Linked DNA regions of Methanospirillum hungatei JF-1. The protein of the gene in region 1 binds, or shares a complex with, the protein of each later gene. Links are inferred from orthologs where the notes say so. Each region holds a gene or a part of one and is shown on either strand. Other genes may lie near its edges.

Evidence for each region.
Region 2: the proteins of MHUN_RS05425 (region 1) and psmA are in contact, whole or in part, in a cryo-EM structure (PDB 6HE5), measured with the Archaeoglobus fulgidus proteins. The link is inferred for Methanospirillum hungatei JF-1 from one-to-one orthologs. Residues at the interface, in WP_010879468.1 of Archaeoglobus fulgidus: Asp391, Leu392, Lys393, Gly394, Met396, Phe397, Val398; in WP_010877997.1 of Archaeoglobus fulgidus: Ala30, Arg33, Gly34, Ala35, Asp51, Arg53, Val54, Lys66, Ser79, Gly80, Leu81, Val82, Met166.

The regions. Positions count from the first base shown.
Region 1 is NC_007796.1:1,164,673-1,173,249, reverse strand. The notes cover bases 2,366-5,289. They hold MHUN_RS05425 (proteasome-activating nucleotidase), read right to left. Parts: upstream 4,485-5,289; coding sequence 3,246-4,484; downstream 2,366-3,245. Other genes in these bases: MHUN_RS05420 (multiprotein bridging factor aMBF1), read left to right, coding at 4,519-5,037; MHUN_RS17265 (hypothetical protein), read left to right, coding at 2,742-3,245; MHUN_RS05435 (proteasome-activating nucleotidase), read left to right, coding at 2,366-2,730. In the rest of the region: MHUN_RS05450 (DUF475 domain-containing protein), read right to left, coding at 1-257; MHUN_RS05445 (hypothetical protein), read left to right, coding at 427-1,104; MHUN_RS05440 (aconitase X swivel domain-containing protein), read right to left, coding at 1,108-1,524; more of MHUN_RS05435, read left to right, coding at 1,567-2,365; MHUN_RS05415 (2-amino-3,7-dideoxy-D-threo-hept-6-ulosonate synthase), read left to right, coding at 5,330-6,130; MHUN_RS05410 (2-amino-3,7-dideoxy-D-threo-hept-6-ulosonate synthase), read left to right, coding at 6,127-6,900; MHUN_RS05405 (3-dehydroquinate synthase II), read left to right, coding at 6,907-7,893; MHUN_RS05400 (prephenate dehydrogenase/arogenate dehydrogenase family protein), read left to right, coding at 7,895-8,577. UniProt on the Methanocaldococcus jannaschii protein: ATPase which is responsible for recognizing, binding, unfolding and translocation of substrate proteins into the archaeal 20S proteasome core particle.
Region 2 is NC_007796.1:2,541,145-2,549,792, reverse strand. Bases 2,596-5,590 are described here. They hold psmA (archaeal proteasome endopeptidase complex subunit alpha), read right to left. Parts: upstream 4,456-5,590; coding sequence 3,736-4,455; downstream 2,596-3,735. Other genes in these bases: MHUN_RS11865 (50S ribosomal protein L15e), read right to left, coding at 5,583-5,590; MHUN_RS11870 (RNase P subunit p30 family protein), read right to left, coding at 4,931-5,572; MHUN_RS11875 (Rpp14/Pop5 family protein), read right to left, coding at 4,445-4,930; MHUN_RS11885 (ribosome assembly factor SBDS), read right to left, coding at 3,019-3,714; MHUN_RS11890 (50S ribosomal protein L37ae), read right to left, coding at 2,679-2,966. Also shown: MHUN_RS11920 (NosD domain-containing protein), read right to left, coding at 1-1,297; MHUN_RS11910 (prefoldin subunit beta), read right to left, coding at 1,502-1,864; MHUN_RS11905 (KEOPS complex subunit Pcc1), read right to left, coding at 1,877-2,137; MHUN_RS11900 (hypothetical protein), read right to left, coding at 2,127-2,540; more of MHUN_RS11895, read right to left, coding at 2,537-2,595; more of MHUN_RS11865, read right to left, coding at 5,591-6,173; cyclic pyranopterin monophosphate synthase MoaC, read right to left, coding at 6,283-6,753; MHUN_RS11855 (NAD(P)H-hydrate dehydratase), read right to left, coding at 6,753-8,192; MHUN_RS11850 (DHH family phosphoesterase), read left to right, coding at 8,270-8,648. UniProt on the Methanocaldococcus jannaschii protein: Component of the proteasome core, a large protease complex with broad specificity involved in protein degradation. The M.jannaschii proteasome is able to cleave oligopeptides after Glu, Asp, Tyr, Phe, Trp, slightly after Arg, but not after Ala.

The DNA.
Region 1 (8,577 bases):
TCAGGATTGTCACTGAACATGGCAGTGAAAGCCTCCCATAAAGTCAGTTCAGGTGTTGAAAACCAGACAAGGAGGAGAGGAAGCAGTCCGCGGACCAGAAATACGGCGAATAGGATTCCCCATAGCAGAAACCATCTCCGGTATTTTGGTTGCATGGAGCCGAGCACTTCTGCATTGATGATAGCGTTATCAATACTACAGATTATCTCGAACATGCACAGACCTATTATGGTCAGGATGATTGTGAAGAGTTCCACAAAAGAAGGTATGAGACGAAAAGGATATGAATACCATCTATTCTGTTATCTTTACATGGCAGAAGATTGATAATTATAGCACGTATATTATCAGGATTAAAAGGGAGAGCACGATGGTACCTTCTGGTCACCAGTTCACTATATATATTCAGTCCTCCTATCCGATGATATGAAGAATCAGGTCCTCCTCATTCTTGTATTTATATTGACCATAGGTATTCTGTCATCAGGTTGTATAAATCAGGACTTAGGTTCGCTCTCTGATAGTGGTCCTGTTCCGGTATCGACCGCCGGAGAGCCGGTGGTAACAATGACACAGATCCCTTCTTCTGCAGAGCCTGTTCAGAAACGGGTGATGACTCCTGATACACCCGGTTCCGGGCAGCTAAGAGTTTTTATTGAGGACACCTTTCCAGAACTAACGAAAGCTTATATGGCAATCAGGACTGCTGATCGTGCTCTTGATGCAGCTGGTATTCAGGAAAAGGCGCTGGCTCTTGAGACGGCTATTAATGACCTGACAGATGAGTATTCCCTTGACCGGTCACTTCCTGAAAAAAATGTCTTCCCTGGTCTCACATCAAAAGAGGAAGTTATTTTTAACAAATACCTGGGTTTTATCAGATCTCTTGGATCCTATGCATCAAGTCTGAAACAGGCTGTGTACTGGAAGAATGCAGGGACTGATGCGGCATCTCTTGGAAATTACCGTCGATACCAGGATCTTGCAGATAATTATGGGAAGAAAGTGATTACCGATATAAAAACACTTGATGGCTATTGTTCGGAATGGGGATTTCCATACCTTGATAAAAAATATGTCAGGGAATATTCTTTTAGTTCCTGATTTTCAGACCTGATTCACTTTTTCATCAGGGATGGTCAGAGTTCCTGCTGTCCCGTCTACCTCTACGATTGTGCCGGATGGAAGGCTGGTAAGGGGAGTTTTAATCCGGTCGATCATGGGTATCTTTCCCATTATGGCGCCGACAACGATGATGGTCTCTGCTTCCTGGTTGATGATCGCCGCTGGAGCATGTCCATTGCGCGAGAGGGCATAGAGAATATAACTCCCGACTGTTGATCCTTTCCCATATTCAAAGGCCAGAACCGACCCCGTGATGTCTTTTCCTTCAAGCGGGTGACCGGGTTCTAATACAATTCCAGTCTCCGGATCTACGCCGGAGAGAAATGAGATTGGATCAGGACCAATGAGCAAGGGCCCTTTTCCAATACCACGCGATATTCCGCGTCCCTGTATTATCATGCACACTCACGTATAAGTAGAACGACTGGATAATTATGTACTATGGAACAGCCTCTTGCACGTATCTCCTGTGAAAATGAGATTCACTATCAGATCCGGATCCAGGAGCTGGAGGCCCAGAATCTTGAGTTGTCTATCAGATCAGAGGAATTAATCAAGGAAAATTCTGTACTGAAAAGAGAGAATTCACAACTCAAACGAATGCCCCTCTTTGTTGCGCTGGTAGTGGATGTTTTTGAAAATGGCGAGGTTTATCTTCGTCAGATGGGGAACAACCAGGAGTATGTAACTGTACTCGCTGATGAACTGCGCCCCCACATCTATCCGGGATGTAAAGTCGCTGTAAACAATGCTCTTTCAGTGGTGAAGGTGCTTGAAGAGACCTATGACTCAAGGGTCAGGGTAATGGAGCTTGATGAATCCCCCGAGGTGACCTTTGAGTATGTCGGAGGTCTTAGTGGTGAGATAGAAGAGATCAGGGAAGCGGTTGAATATCCGCTGACAATGCCTGAAGTTTTTGAGCGGATTGGTGTCGAACCCCCCAAAGGAATTCTTCTCCATGGGCCTCCGGGGACTGGAAAAACCCTTCTTGCAAAAGCAGTCGCTCATAATGCAAAAGCCACTTTTATCCGGATGAGTGGCAGTGAGCTGGTTCATAAATACATTGGTGAAGGTGCCCAGATGGTCCGCGAACTCTTTTCACTGGCACGTGACCGGGCCCCGTCTATTGTGTTTATCGATGAGATTGATGCAATCGGAACAACACGGACCAATGACGGGACAAGCGGGAGTGCTGAGGTGCAGCGTACCCTGATGCAACTGCTGGCAGAGATGGATGGGTTTGATAACCGGGGGGATGTCAGGATTATGGCAGCAACCAACCGGGTTGATATGCTTGATGCGGCACTTCTTCGTCCTGGTCGTTTTGATCGGATCATTGAGATACCGGTACCTGATATCATCGCCCGTGAGGAGATATTAAAGATCCATACCCGAAAGATGAATCTTTCCCCTGATGTAAATCTTGCTGAAATATCTGTTCTGACCGAGGGGCTCACCGGTGCACAGATTCAGGCAGTCTGCAGGGAAGCAGGTATGTTTGCCGTTCGGAAGAGTGCATTTGAAGTAACGAACCAGGATCTGCTTGATGCCATAAACAAGGTTACCGGCGAAGAGCATGATTCTGAAGAGCGGATGTTCCGCTAATATCGTTTTTTATGAATCTGCTGATTTTCAGCAGACCGGGGATAAGGTTATATCAGGAACTCAGGAGATCCGAGACCGCATGGAATGCGCTTCGGTTTTATGGTCCTGTAGAAACTCCGGTCGGCATAATTGTTAAGGTCAGTTCACTATCTGCAGCGCTCTCCCTGGCTTCAGATTTGAAGTACTTTATCAGGAAATTTGGGTCTGATTATCTTTTTGAGATAGCTCCTGGTATGTATTGTACCCCGTCCGTTGCCAGATCACGGTATCTTGAAAGAGAACCTCACGCAGATCCCTGGCCCTGGAAGATCTGGTACCGGGTCAAAGGAGATGGTAACCTGGTAAAATATGATACCTTTCCAGAATTATGCACTCGTGATAGAGATCAGGCGTGTGACGAGGATGTTTTCGAAGTACTCTGTTCTGAAGAAGAGTGCACCGTCTGCCGGCTTTGTGCACCTGAAGCTGTCAGACCGGACAATCTTCAAAAAACAGAAGAGGGAGAAGAAGAGTAATCAGGCAAACATAACGCCTGCGGTCGTCAACCTGTGATCCCTCTCAAAGTCACATCTGAATTTATTTAGAGCAGTCAGGAAATCTTCCTGATCAACTTGCGGGTGTTCCTTCCTGATAGCAAACATGCCGGCTTCCATACAGATTGCATTCAGTTCTGCTCCGTTTCTCCCTTCAGTAAGCCGGGCTACCTCCATAAGATCAACATCCTCTGACAGGTTCATACACCGGGTATGGACTTTCAGAATGGAGTATCTGCCTTCGGTATCAGGGAGAGGAATTTCAATAATCCTGTCAAAACGTCCCGGACGCAGGAGAGCTGCATCAAGAATATCAATCCGGTTTGTTGCACCGATAATTTTCACATCACCACGTGGCTCAAAACCATCCATGGCTGCGAGGAGTTGCATAAGTGTACGCTGCACTTCACGGTCTCCAGAGGTCATGGCTTCTGTGCGTGATGCACCGATGGCATCAATCTCATCGATGAATACGATTGATGGTGCCTTCTCTTTCGCAAGGTCAAATAGTTCCCTGACAAGACGGGCTCCTTCACCAATATATTTCTGGACCAGTTCTGAACCGACAGTGTGCAGGAAGATTGCATGGGTCTCATGTGCAACGGCCTTTGCAAGAAGGGTTTTACCCGTACCAGGAGGGCCATAAAGCAGGACTCCTTTGGGTGGGTTAATACCTATCTTCTCAAACAGATCAGGTCTTGTCATCGGAAGTTCGACCGCTTCACGAATCTCCATAATCTGCTTTTCAAGGCCGCCTATGTCCTCATAGGTCTCAGTCGGAGCGTCAACCAGTTCCATACCATATACCTGTGAATCATATGTGCTTGGGAGCACTTCCACTATAGCCAGGGATTGCTGATTTAAGGTACATCTGACACCGGCTTTCAGGGTGGTCGGATTAACTGCCTGTGACACCCTGACGAGAAACCGGGGCCCCGCACTAGAACGCACAACAACGCGGCCGGAATCGATGATATCAGTTATGGTTCCGACAATGAGCGGGGGGGTTTTCAGGTGTTCAATCTCGCTTTTCAGCTTCCTGACCTCCCGTTCGTACCGGATCTTCTGGGTCTCAATATATCGCTTATCTGACTCCAGTTGCCGTATCTGCTCTTTCAATTCCTGGTTTTGCGATTCCATTCCTGCAACCCGGTCTACTAAATACCGGTATAACTCGTCAGGAGTTTTCATGTCATCCGGGTGGCGGGCTGCTTCTGCCATCTGATCAATCAGGTATATAGGGGTAAGTGACTATATGATGTTTGCGAAAATGCAGTGTGAAATGTGCGGCGCAGAAGCCAAAGGCCCTTTGAAAAGGATCAAGATCGAAGGGGCCGAGCTCTCGGTGTGTAATGGCTGTGCAAAATATGGCACTGAAGTCCAGGGAGCAGTTCCCCGGACATCTGCAGCACAGGCAGTACGAACATCCGCCTATTCCGGTTCCACAAGACCACAGGTCCAACGATCCAGGGATCTGTTTGACCGGATGGGAGGCGATCTTGTTGAAGATTATGCTGACCGGATTCGGGATGCACGGATGAAACTGGGAATGACCCAGAAAGATCTTGCCCTTGCCATGATGGAGCGTGAGCTCCTCGTAAAGAAACTTGAAAAAGGCGAACTGATACCGGAAGATGAGGTTCGAAAGAAGTTGGAAAAGATACTCAATATCAGTCTGCTGGACGAAGGTTCATCAGAACCGACTGATCTGCACCACGCCAGGATGACTACCACGATGGGGGATGTCATCCAGATCAAGAAGGCGAAGAAGTAATTTTCCTCATTTTTTGTGCGTGAAATGATAATGTAGGCATTGTACATCATCCATGCTATGCTATGGCATGGCACGATAGCGATAGGTTTATAAGTAACAACACTGACCCCTGATCATGACAAACTGTGTGGAGGGTGTGAAGTCTGTTGCGTTCTGCAGTTCTGCTTCTTCCAGCTTGTCTTTTGTACCGAACGACCGTTCTGACGAGTATCGTTTTTATTCGTTCTTTTTTAGCTTTTATCAGTTTTTTTGGTACTGAGTGATTACTCGTATCAAAAAGGAGTGATCTGTTATGAGAGGGAAAGATATCAGACTTGAAAGAATCATGAATCGCAACACCAGAAAGACAATTATTGTTCCCATGGATCATGGAGTAACCCTTGGACCCATTGAGGGCCTTGTGGATCTTCCTGATGCAGTAAATTCTGTTGCAGAGGGGGGGGCAAATGCAGTCCTAGGTCATGTGGGTCTGGCCCTGCATGGTCACCGGCAACGGGGCCATGATGTCGGCCTTATTCTGCATCTCTCGGCATCGACTGCTATCGGGCCGGATCCGAATGAAAAAGTGCTGGTCAATTCGGTAACAAATGCCCTGAAGATGGGTGCAGATGCAGTTTCGATGCATGTGAATATCGGTGCCGATTCTGAAGCACATATGCTGACCGATCTCGGGCATGTTGCCATTGAATGTATGGAATGGGGAGTTCCGCTCCTTGCCATGATGTACCCGCGTGGCCGGAAGATTGATGACGAACATGCCGTGGAGCATGTACGGCTTGCGGCCAGGGTGGCTGCAGAACTAGGAGCTGACCTTGTGAAGACCAATTACACCGGTGATCCTGATACTTTCCGTGAAGTTACCAGGGGCTGTCCGGTTCCGGTTGTAGTGGCAGGAGGATCAAAGACGGATGATCTTACCACTCTTGAACTTATCGAAGGTTCGATGGAAGGCGGGGCAGCCGGACTCTCTATCGGAAGAAATGCGTTCCAGCATGCAAATCCGGCATCATTTGTCCGTGCTTGTGCAAAAATTGTTCATGACGGTATGAGTGCAGCTGAAGTGCATGAGATGCTGAAAGGAGGCATGTTATGATTGGAAAACAGATCCGTATCGAACGGATAATGGATAGAAATACCGGAAAAGCGGTAATAATCCCCATGGATCATGGGATGACTCTGGGACAGATTGACGGTCTTTTAAATATGACCGAGACTGTTGCCGAAGTATCTGACGGTGGAGCAAATGCCATCATCCTGCATAAAGGCCTTGTACGTCCGGGTCATCGGAGAAAAGGACGGGATATAGGGCTTATTATTCATCTTTCTGCCGGTACAAGCATGAATCCTGACCCGAATGACAAAGTCCTCATCTGCAGTGTTGAAGAAGCGGTATCACTTGGAGCAGATGCGGTATCCATTCACATAAATCTTGGTGCACCACAGGAATCAAAGATGATTGAATCTGCCGGCATGGTTGTCCGTGACTGTAACCGTTGGGGGATTCCTCTCCTCGCAATGATCTACCCGCGTGGGAAGGGTATTGATCCAAATGATCCACGACATGTCGGTCATGCGGTTCGTGTGGCTGAAGAACTGGGTGCTGATCTGGTAAAAACGAACTACACCGGTGATCCGGAATCATTTGCAAAGATTGTGAAGGCATCGTCCATCCCGGTACTGATTGCAGGTGGAGAGAAAGGAGAGGACCTGGACTGTTACAAGACCATCTACGATGCTGTCCACTTTGCAAAATGTGCCGGGGTCTGCATGGGAAGAAATGCTTTCCAGCGTGACAATGTTGCAAAATTTGTGTCCAATATATCGCAGGTCGTACATCAGGGAGTCCGTCCTGAGGCTATTTGAGGGAATATGAAACAGGTATTTGTAGACCTTCGTCCGTGGGATAAGGAACTTGCAATAGCCGCCCTTGAATCAGGAGCTGCAGGAGTAATTGCAGATTCAGCAGGTCCGGTCAGAGAACTGGGCCGTATTCTGGTCATCGCTCCTGATGGGGATCTAATTCCGGGGCAGGATATTCATGAGATTACTATTGGGAATACAGAGGACCAGGCTCGTGCAATGGAAGCTGCCAGGACCTGCCGCATTATCGTGCACACTCCTGACTGGACGATAATTCCTCTTGAAAACCTGGTGGCATGCGGGGACAATGTAATAGCCGTCGTTTCAGATATAAAAGAGGCTGAGCAGGCTCTGACTGTACTTGAAAAAGGAGTCTCGGGTGTCCTCGTGAAAACGGATGATCCGGACCTTGTCAGATCCATATGTCGGATGGTTCAGTCAGGAATATCCGGACAACAACTCCACCGTCTGACCGTAACCACTGTAAAACCTGCCGGAATGGGTGAGAGGGTCTGTGTCGATACCTGTTCTCTTATGGTTGACGGCGAAGGGATGCTTGTTGGAAATACATCATCCGGATTTTTTCTCGTTCATGCAGAGACGCTTGTAAATCCCTATGTAGCGCCCAGGCCGTTCAGGGTGAATGCAGGTGGCGTTCATGCATATCTGCAGGTTCCGGAAGGAAAGACTGCATATCTGGCTGACCTGAAGGCAGGTGACCGGGTGATGATAGTTCATGGAAACGGATCCTGCCGGGAAGCGACTGTTGGCAGGGTGAAAATTGAACGGCGTCCGCTCTTTCTTGTTGAAGCAGAGAGCGAGTGTCAGAAGGTATCAATTATCCTGCAGAATGCAGAGACCATCAGGCTTGTTCGCCCGGATAATTCGGCAGTATCTGTAACCTCACTCAAACCCGGTGATGTTGTCCTGGGCCGTGTAGAAAGTGGCGGTCGTCATTTTGGTATGGCAATTGATGAGACCATCATTGAGAAATAACATGAAGATTGGCATCATTGGCGGGACCGGGGGCATGGGAAATCTGTTTTCACAGGTTTTTCGCAACGCCGGTCACGAAGTACTCATAGCCGGACGGAATACTCCCCTAAAGAAAGAGGATATTGCCCGCCTGGCTGATGTCATAGTAATTTCTGTTCCGATCAGAGACACGGTCTCTGTCATTTATGAGATAGCCCCCCTCCTTGGTGAACATCAGATCCTGGCAGATCTGACTTCATTAAAGATTGATCCGGTCAATGCTATGATGTGTTCGAAAGCCAGGGTTATCGGACTTCATCCGATGTTTGGCCCGACTGTCGGGACCATCCAGGGACAGACGATAGTTGCTACCCCCGCCCGATGTCATGAGAATGATTTGAGTTTTTTTCAGAAGATTTTTGAAAGCCAGGGTGCCCGGGTTACGATAACGACAGCTGAAGAGCATGACAGGATGATGGCAGTGATTCAGGGGCTGACTCATTTTAAGGCAATATTGCTAGCCGGGACCATGAGGAGGCTTGGGATATCCCCGGCAGATACTGAATCATATATGAGTCCGGTGTACCGGATCGAAACCGGAATCGCAGGAAGATTACTTGCTCAAAATCCAGACCTTTACGCTGATATCCTCTGTATGAATCCTCAGGTTCCTTCAGTTCTGGATACCTGTAAGCAGGCGTTTGA
Region 2 (8,648 bases), 1.4 Mb from region 1 along the record:
CCTGAACAGGAGTATCTGTCGGGATTGGCGTATATATTGGTACCGGAGTTGTAGCAACCGATGGTTTTGAGGGTGACCGGGAGAGTGGGTAGAGATCTATATTGTTTGCATTCAGTGAATAGGGTGAATCAGAAATACCTTCGTGGGAATAGGTCTGAGCGGATGCAGAAAATCCTCCTTCACCCGTCTCATCAAACCAGGCATTTCCTCCAATCATACTACCACCGATGATATTTGTTCCTGATTTGAGATCGGTGTTCCACATATTCCGCTCATTTTCATTCACGACTGCATTATGCGGGTTTTTCAAGAGGTTATTGAAGATATGATTATCTTTGGACTGGAAAATTCCGATACCTATGGCATTCTTCTCAAACGTATTATCAAAAATCTGGTTCTGATTGGATTGATCAAGCCGGAGACCCATGTTAGCAGTGTTTCTGATTGTACAATTTGTAATAACACTGTTACTTACCTTGTACATCCAGATGCCTGCATCCATTCCCTCAATTACCACGTTTTTGATGGTGATATCCCGGATTGCGGTTCCTGCATTGATATATATTCCAGAGTTAAATCCCGATGACAAGCCTCTGATAGTATTGCCTCCCCCGTCGATGGTTACTCCTGATGTTTTTATCTCAAAAACATTCATCTTCTTTCGCCCGTCGATGTCCCGCTTTAATACATAATACCCGGGCTTGGTAATCTCTGCAGGTGAATATACCGGAATTGATCCTTCCGGTCCGGTAAGCGCTCCGGGAACGACGGGCTGCTGACTTGTCATGCGGTTGTTGTCAGTATCAGGCTCAATAAAATAACTGCTTGTATCAAGGACGATCATGACCCGGTATTCCCCCCTCTTCAGGTGTGTTGGCAGAGACCAGCTCTTGGTATATGTCCGGGTCTCACCTGCGCCAAGTCTGGTGTCGGTAATATCACCCCCGATCTGAGTTCCGATCTCATCCTCTCTGCCAACCCGTACAAGATATGCACGGAGTTTGTATCCGGGAGCTTCCCGGTTCCCCGTATTCTGAACCGTGATGGTAACGATTAATCGTTCATCAGGGATCGTTCCCAAGGTGATCTCACCCATTTCAGAGATGTCCATCTTGACTGATGCATCAATTATTGCAACATCAGGCCCTGAATCAAGAGTTTCTTTTGCCTGGGGTTTGCCAGATCCCACCCCAACAAAAATACCTGTTACAAGAAGTACTCCCAGCACTATTACCCGGACAATTCTGAGTATATCCTGTTGCCGGGTACACACTTCCGATTTTTGTATGTGCCACATCACAATCCCCACAATCCCAATTCTATAATGAGCAGTTGGAGAAGTATTGATTTCCGTGAATAAAAAACGTAGTGATATCAACTGGCACAGTTTCATGAAGAATGCGAGGAGGGCGATTTGAACACCCGGACCCCTTCGGGAACGGACCCTAAATCCGTCGCCTTTGACCTGGCTCGGCAATCCTCGCTCAAAAAAGATATGGATTCAGTTTGCGTCGGGGGTTTTTCGTCCCTCAATTTCTGAACGAACCTGACTTTGAAGTTTTTCAAACTTTTCCTGAAGCATCTTCTCCTGCTTCTCTATTGATCGGATCCTGATCTCCAGTGTTTCGATCTTCTCAGTGACTTTGGAGATGACTTCAGATTTAGGTTTCTGCATGACAACAGTTCCCACGTTCATATATACCGCAGCAGAGTCATCTGTTTCCTTCAGTTCTTCAACCGCTCTTCGTGCTTCCTGCGCAGCCAGTTCATATTGGCTCTTTTGAGAGAGGATGGTCTGCATCTGCTGTTGCATCTGCTGAAGCATATTTATCTGGTTCTGCACTTTTGGCGAAATATTCTGCATCCTTAACTCCTCCTATTCATTTGTTCTTCCCGCCTTTTTAGTTGTCTGTACCATCTCTTCAGCTATCTGAACCAGTCTGAGCCAGGTGTTCAGAGCCGCTCTGAGCGCGGTCAGATCTTCTGCCCTGATGCGGATTTCAAATGATGATTCAGACGTCTCTGTTATTGTTCCCCAGGATCTGCCCGCTCCATCGGTTTCTGCCTCAGGTAGCAACGACCTGACAATTACTCCGGTATCGGGTGTTTCAAAGGTGAAGATTGCTTCATGCATCATCCAGTACCCTGCCGAGTATGAGCGTCATGCACCGTTTCTGTGGGCCGTCAAAGGCAAGTACCAGATCATTGTGATCAAGATAATCAACGGTGCATGTCCCCTCGAGAATCCCGCCCAGTTCATGGTCTGATGTTCTGATACCCCTATACAGATGCCCCTCACGAACACCCGTGTCATGCTTTTTGATGATTCGCATGAGGCATGGTTCGCCCTCACGATAGAGCGTCATCAGTATTCCTGCCCGTTGCTGCTCAAATACGATGAAAAGGTCATGCTCATCGGAGATCTCACGAAGTCCGTGCTTTCCCCGTGACAGATACCCGGCCCCGGTTGCAAATGCGAGATCCTTGGCTATCGATCTGGTTGCCAAAGTGGAACGACGGGAAGTAGTGACCAGAGTCATCTGGCCTTGAGTTCTTTGATTGCTGCTCCCCGTTCTTTAAAAAGGATCCGATGCCCGCAGAAGGGACACCGGACATTCATATCGATCTCGACCTTTTGTTTACACCGGGCACACTTGTACGACCCAGGCATAGAAGCTTTACGCCTCCTTTACTGTCCGCTCAATAGTACGCAGGGCAACCTTCAGGTTCGGAGTGACCGGGACATATGCGCCGCCGGCAAACTTGAATGAGCATTTTCTGCATTCCCAGATGCCCGTTCCTTTCCGTTTTACTGAAACGGTATCACAGCGGGGACAGGTGTGTGTTGCTTTTGAAATCAGTTCAACATCACGTACTCGTTTCCTGATAAACCGACCATATCTCGGACCAAATCTGCCCGTAGAGCCGGATACCCTCCCCTTTGCCTTTACCATTTTTCTGGCCATATTCAAAACCTACCTAGATGTCCTTTTTTGTTGGATTCAAATACACTTATAGTTACTTGATGATCTTTGTCTCTGCGTTCCCATGGCTGATCCGGTTAATCAGGTCGTAGAACTCGGTCTGTATTCCGGCAGGGATTACCACAACACAGATCCATGACCCGTCCTTCTGCCATTCTTCTTTCTCGATGGCAGCTACGGCTGAGATCTCACCATACGCCCGGGGTGCATAATCCGGCGGGATCCTGACTGCAACCCTGACTTCGTCAAACTTGATCGGGATAAGAGGCCTGAGTGCCTTCATCGTGTCCTTTACCAGTTCCTCTACACTCCTGAATGGATCAATATGGACTTTTGCTTCTTCCATTGCCAGTTCAATCCGTTGTGGCGGGTGAGGATGTCCGGTCTGGGGATTAACTGCATTCCGCGCGATAAAGGTGATGACCTGTCTGCGTTTTTCCGCGGTCAGGACCTTTCGCTGCTCTGAGGTAAGGTGAATCTCTCCCTTGCGGATGATGTGTAATGCGATCGGTTCAAATTCTGTTGTTTTGAACACTTTTTTGAGGGACTCCTCTGATGCCCGTTCAGCCTGGGAAGCGTTCTCAAAGATCTGGAGTGCTGCAACCGCATCCTCAATTGGGATATCTTCACCCTGCCTGATTTTTGCGGCCAAATCCGGATCTACCAGGATCTCAAACCGCTCACCATGGCTCTCAAGTTTTGCAACAACTGCATCATCGAGTGATATCACCGGTCTGCCTCCCTGTTCCAGTTACTGTGGCTGTCCGATATAGGACAGAACCTCTTCACGTGACATCTTCCTGAACTGCTCCTCCTCCCTTGTAATTACTCCGATCTCAACGGTGTTCACGTCGAACTTTCCCTCCGTTGCTTCATGAAGTGCTTTCAGACCAAGGGTAATGGCATCCTTTATGGAACATTCGTGAGTGTATTCTTCCTCGAACAGTTTCATCACGGCAGGTCTGCCGGTTCCGATTCCGGTTGCCTTGTATTCAAGAAGGGTGCCACTCGGATCTGTTTCGAAAAGACGGAACTGGCCGTCAGAGATACCGGTAATAAGGAGTGCAGTCCCATAGGGGCGTGCCCCGCCAAACTGGGTATAGGTCTGCATATGGTCGCCAAGTTTCTTTGCAAGGGTCTCGACATCGATCGGTTCGTCATAGGTGACCCGGTTTATCTGAGCTTCGATTCTGGCCCGGTCGACCAGTGCGCGTGCATCGCCGACAAGCCCGGATGACGCAACTCCGATATGCTCATCGATCCTGAAAATTTTCTCTATTGAATTGGCCTCAAGAAGGCGGGAGTTGATCCGTTTATCAACTATCAGGACGACGCCCTCCTGGCATTTTATTCCAACTGCAGTTGTGCCGCGTTTGACCGCCTCACGTGCATATTCAACCTGGTATAATCTCCCATCCGGGCTGAAAACAGTAATGGCGCGATCATATGCGGCCTGATTATTATTCATCATAGTACAGGTCCTCAGTATCTTCTTCTGTTATGTACCGTGGTATCTCATGATAAATCCCCTTTTCTTTGAGATCTATCCTTCCCTGCATAGAAACAACAACATCACAGGGAACTCCTGATATCACGGCTTTTGCGCTTCGTTTCTCGGTGCAGAGCGGCATCTTTTCTTTCAGTGTCCGGATCGTTCCTGATGTTCTGAGCGGGTGTATTGCTGCTGGTGTGCCCTGAATCTGCGATATCGCACAGAGAGCAGTCTCAAGATCGTGCTCAAGACCGCGCCTGCATCTGATAATTGCATAAGAACCAGATACCTGCATGACAGACGGCCAGATCTGCGCCGTGATACGATCACCATACAGGCTGACAACCGACTCTGCAATCGATCGGTACAGATCACGCGATTCAAAAACAGAATCCGAAGTAATCCGAACAAGAACATATCTGAAGTTTTCACGCATGGACGGGCGAAGACGCATTTATATCTCCACAACCGGTCCGGTCCGGTTTTTTATCCGGCAGATGCTCTCCAGAGACTCCCATAATAGGTTCTCATCCTTCCATACAAGTGAAAAGAGTCGTATCATTTCCCGGGGACTTTTTAGATGGGTTATATCAGAGGCATGACTTGACAGCACAATCGGGAATTCATACCGGTTCTGAAGCGTAAAAATCTCTTCATATCTTCTGATGACTTTTTGCCTCGCACCATCACGAAGTTCAATGAGGGGTCTGACTGATAGATCCACCCCAATCTCCCGTTCGGCGGCAAGTTGTGCACAGTACCGGTCAAACCCGTCCTTCGGAGTTGTATGCAGATTGGTCATGACATGGACGCCCTGCGTAGTGAGGATATTCCGGTTATATCCGGCATCTCCCGCCTGTACATACACGAGATCATTCACCTGTACGGATCTTCCTGCTTCTCTGCTGAGAAGACGGGCCGGAACCTCCGTCAGATATCGTGCTGTCCAGACCGGGATGTCATATATCCTGTTTACCGGTGCCATGCTCGCAGCAACGCACCCAGAAAACCCAAGTGAAGAAAGCTCCCGTGCATACCTGGCAATACTTACCGTTCCGGAAGGATAAGGAAAAACGCAACCGTCAAAGACGTGCATTTAAAAAAGGTTATTTGGCCCGGTTTGCATTAGCCCGGACAGATGGACGGCACTTTTCAGTACCTTTCCCGCGTCTGCGCATGCCACGGCCCTTGACACCAGCACTGGTCAGTCCACGCTCACTCCGGCCACGGTGCCCTGGTTTTGATATCCAGTTCAGGGTTTTATCATTGATAATAGACGGGTGATGCGGGTCAAGAAGGATAACTTCGTACCATTTCTGACGTCCGTCTTCTCCAACCCAGTATGAGTTCAGGACTTCCATGTTTGGGTACTTCCGGCAGGCGCGCTCTTCAGCGATCCGCTGGATACTCTTCCCCATGGTCTTCCGGTTTACACCCATACGTGCAGTACGACGTCCACGAACATATCTGGATGCCCGGCGGCCTCCACGGCGGACCTTCACACGGACTACAACGATACCCTGTTTTGCCTTGTATCCAAGAGCACGGGCACGATCAATCCGTGTTGGTCTGCGGACACGAACAATACTTCCTTCCCGGCGCCAGTCCTGCATTCGTTCCCACAGGAGGGCTTTGACTCCGGTATCATCAGGGATCTTCCATGCATCCCTGACATATGCATACATAGATTTTGTCATGCGGTTCACCAGGTTCAGCCTGAATCAGGCTACATTCCTAACGGGACGGATCCCGAAAGTCCATTACAGGTCTCTCATACAGGATATATATCTGCTCTTGATGACTGCCTTACAGGTCCTGTTTTACTTTTTCAAGTACCCTGATATCAGAGATGCCGGTAACCGGATACTGCCCTTTCTCATCCTTCTCGGCAGATTTTACCATATCCCAGATGGTGAGCAGGGCGGTGCTCACACCGACAAGTGCTTCCATTTCAACCCCGGTTTTGCCGGCAGATATGACCGTAACTGTGGCTGTGATTCCCGTTTTTGTGTAATCAAAGGTGATATCAATCCCATGAACGGGAATTGCATGGCACATCGGGATAAGCCGCGGAGTATCTTTAATCGCAAGTGTAGCGGCTACTCTGGCAGTTGCAAGAACGTTCCCTTTTACAACAGTGCCATCCCGGATCGCAGACAGGGTATCAGGACGAAGGGTTATCGTTCCTGTAGCGACCGCTTTCCGGTAGACTTCCCCTTTTGCGGATACATCCACCATTCTGGCACGGTCATCATCAAGATGAGTAAATACCGGCATTATTCTCTCTCAGAAGTGCTCCTGAACAATACTTGAGGTACTGCCGTAAGGAGGTCACGGGCTGTCATCCCATACCCACAGGTCTGTGTGATGAGTTCACCTGCGCGCCCTGTGACATAGGCTCCGATACACGCTGCCTCAAATGCAGGAACAACAGCCATCAGAGCTGCACATACTCCGGCAAGCACATCCCCGGTCCCACCGGTCGTCATGGCGGGTGTGCCGGTCTGGTTAAACCTGACCCGTGATCCGTCACAGATGACATCCACCGCTCCCTTGAGCAGAACTGTCCCTAATATCTGTGCCTTCATTATTGCATGTGCCCGCTCCCGTGGTGTCTTTCCAGGGCTAAGGCCGGACATCCGGGCAAACTCTCCTGCGTGGGGTGTATAGAGTGATTCTCCCGCAACAGGGAGAGGATCTCTCAATGCATCAGCATCAAAGACTCCTTTTCTGATATAGGGGGCGAGGGATGTGATGACATCATGGGATTCGGGACCAAGACCCGGGCCACAGAGGACGACATCAGCCTGTTTACACAAGGGTATGATGGTGGCAAGGTCTGCTGTGGTAATTCGATCACCGGCTGTAGGAACATGAATAATATCCGGTTCAGGCAGGTAATGGGGGCTTACAACCCGGACGATATCTGCACCAGCCCTGAGTGCTGCAAGCCCGGCAAGGTAGGGAGCTCCCTGGTATGGGCCACCCCCGATAACAAGTATGTTGCCTCCCACGCCCTTGTGGCTGTCCGGGTTCCGGTTCCGGAGGATAAGAAGATCTCCAGGTCCTGTACTAATTTCAGCGAGAAGAGGAATCCCGATGCCATAGATATGTGCTCCTTCGGTTTTTGCCCGATGAAATGCACAGATCCTATCCGGGATGATACCTGGTGATGGGAGATCGGCAGAGAGGATCGGTGCCTTTGCATTATTTGCAAATTCGATACAGGTTCTGACAGGTTCCCGGACCGAACCCGTTCCTCCGGTTCCAAGAAGAGCATCAATGATAAGGTCGGTATCCTGAAAGATCCGGGTATGCTCAATCAGGTCATCCCTGCTGCGGAATGGGATGGATGTGACACTGCAAGAGAGAAGACGCTGAAGTTGTGTTCTTGTTGAGTCGGTCTGTCTTCCCGAGTCATACCAGAAGACGGTAATATCTGCCTCACCTGCAAGATGGCGGGCTGCCACCATTCCGTCACCGCCATTATTTCCGCTTCCGCACAGAATGAGTATTTTTCCGGGCTGATACTGGCGTGCAGCCATCGCAAGTCCGGTCCCGGCGGATTCCATAAGTTCCAGTCCACTGATGCCAAGGGCCTGTGCGTTCTGATCAATCCGTCGCATCTCTTCCGGTGATAATAATCCCTGCCCGATAAATTCTGCATATTGTGTCAGGTCATCCGGAAATGATCTGCCTTGAATGATGACAGTCATGAAATCCTCCTCTCTCTCCTCTACTATTTTACTCCCTGCACATTCCTCTTTTTCTCATACCTCCATATAGTACCTGAATGAGTCTTCTTGAGGATATCAGGGCTGCTGCTGATGCAGTCCGTTCATGTGAGGAGGTGACCATCATCTCTCATATTGATGCGGATGGGATCAGCAGTGAGGCTATACTGGCACAGGCTCTCAGCCGTGATGGCATCCGCGTTTCCACTACTTTTGTCCGTCAGCTCGATCCCCTGACCCTTGACCAGATCCCGGATGACTCTTCCCTGAAGATATTCTCCGACCTCGGCTCCGGTCAGCAGCAGATGCTTCTTGAGAAGGGACTTGAACCCTCCAGAACGATCATCATCGATCATCATGTCAGCCAGCCGGCAGAACATGGCGATCCCTTCATCGAGGTGAACTGTCTGAACCATGGACATGAGAAGATGAGTGCTG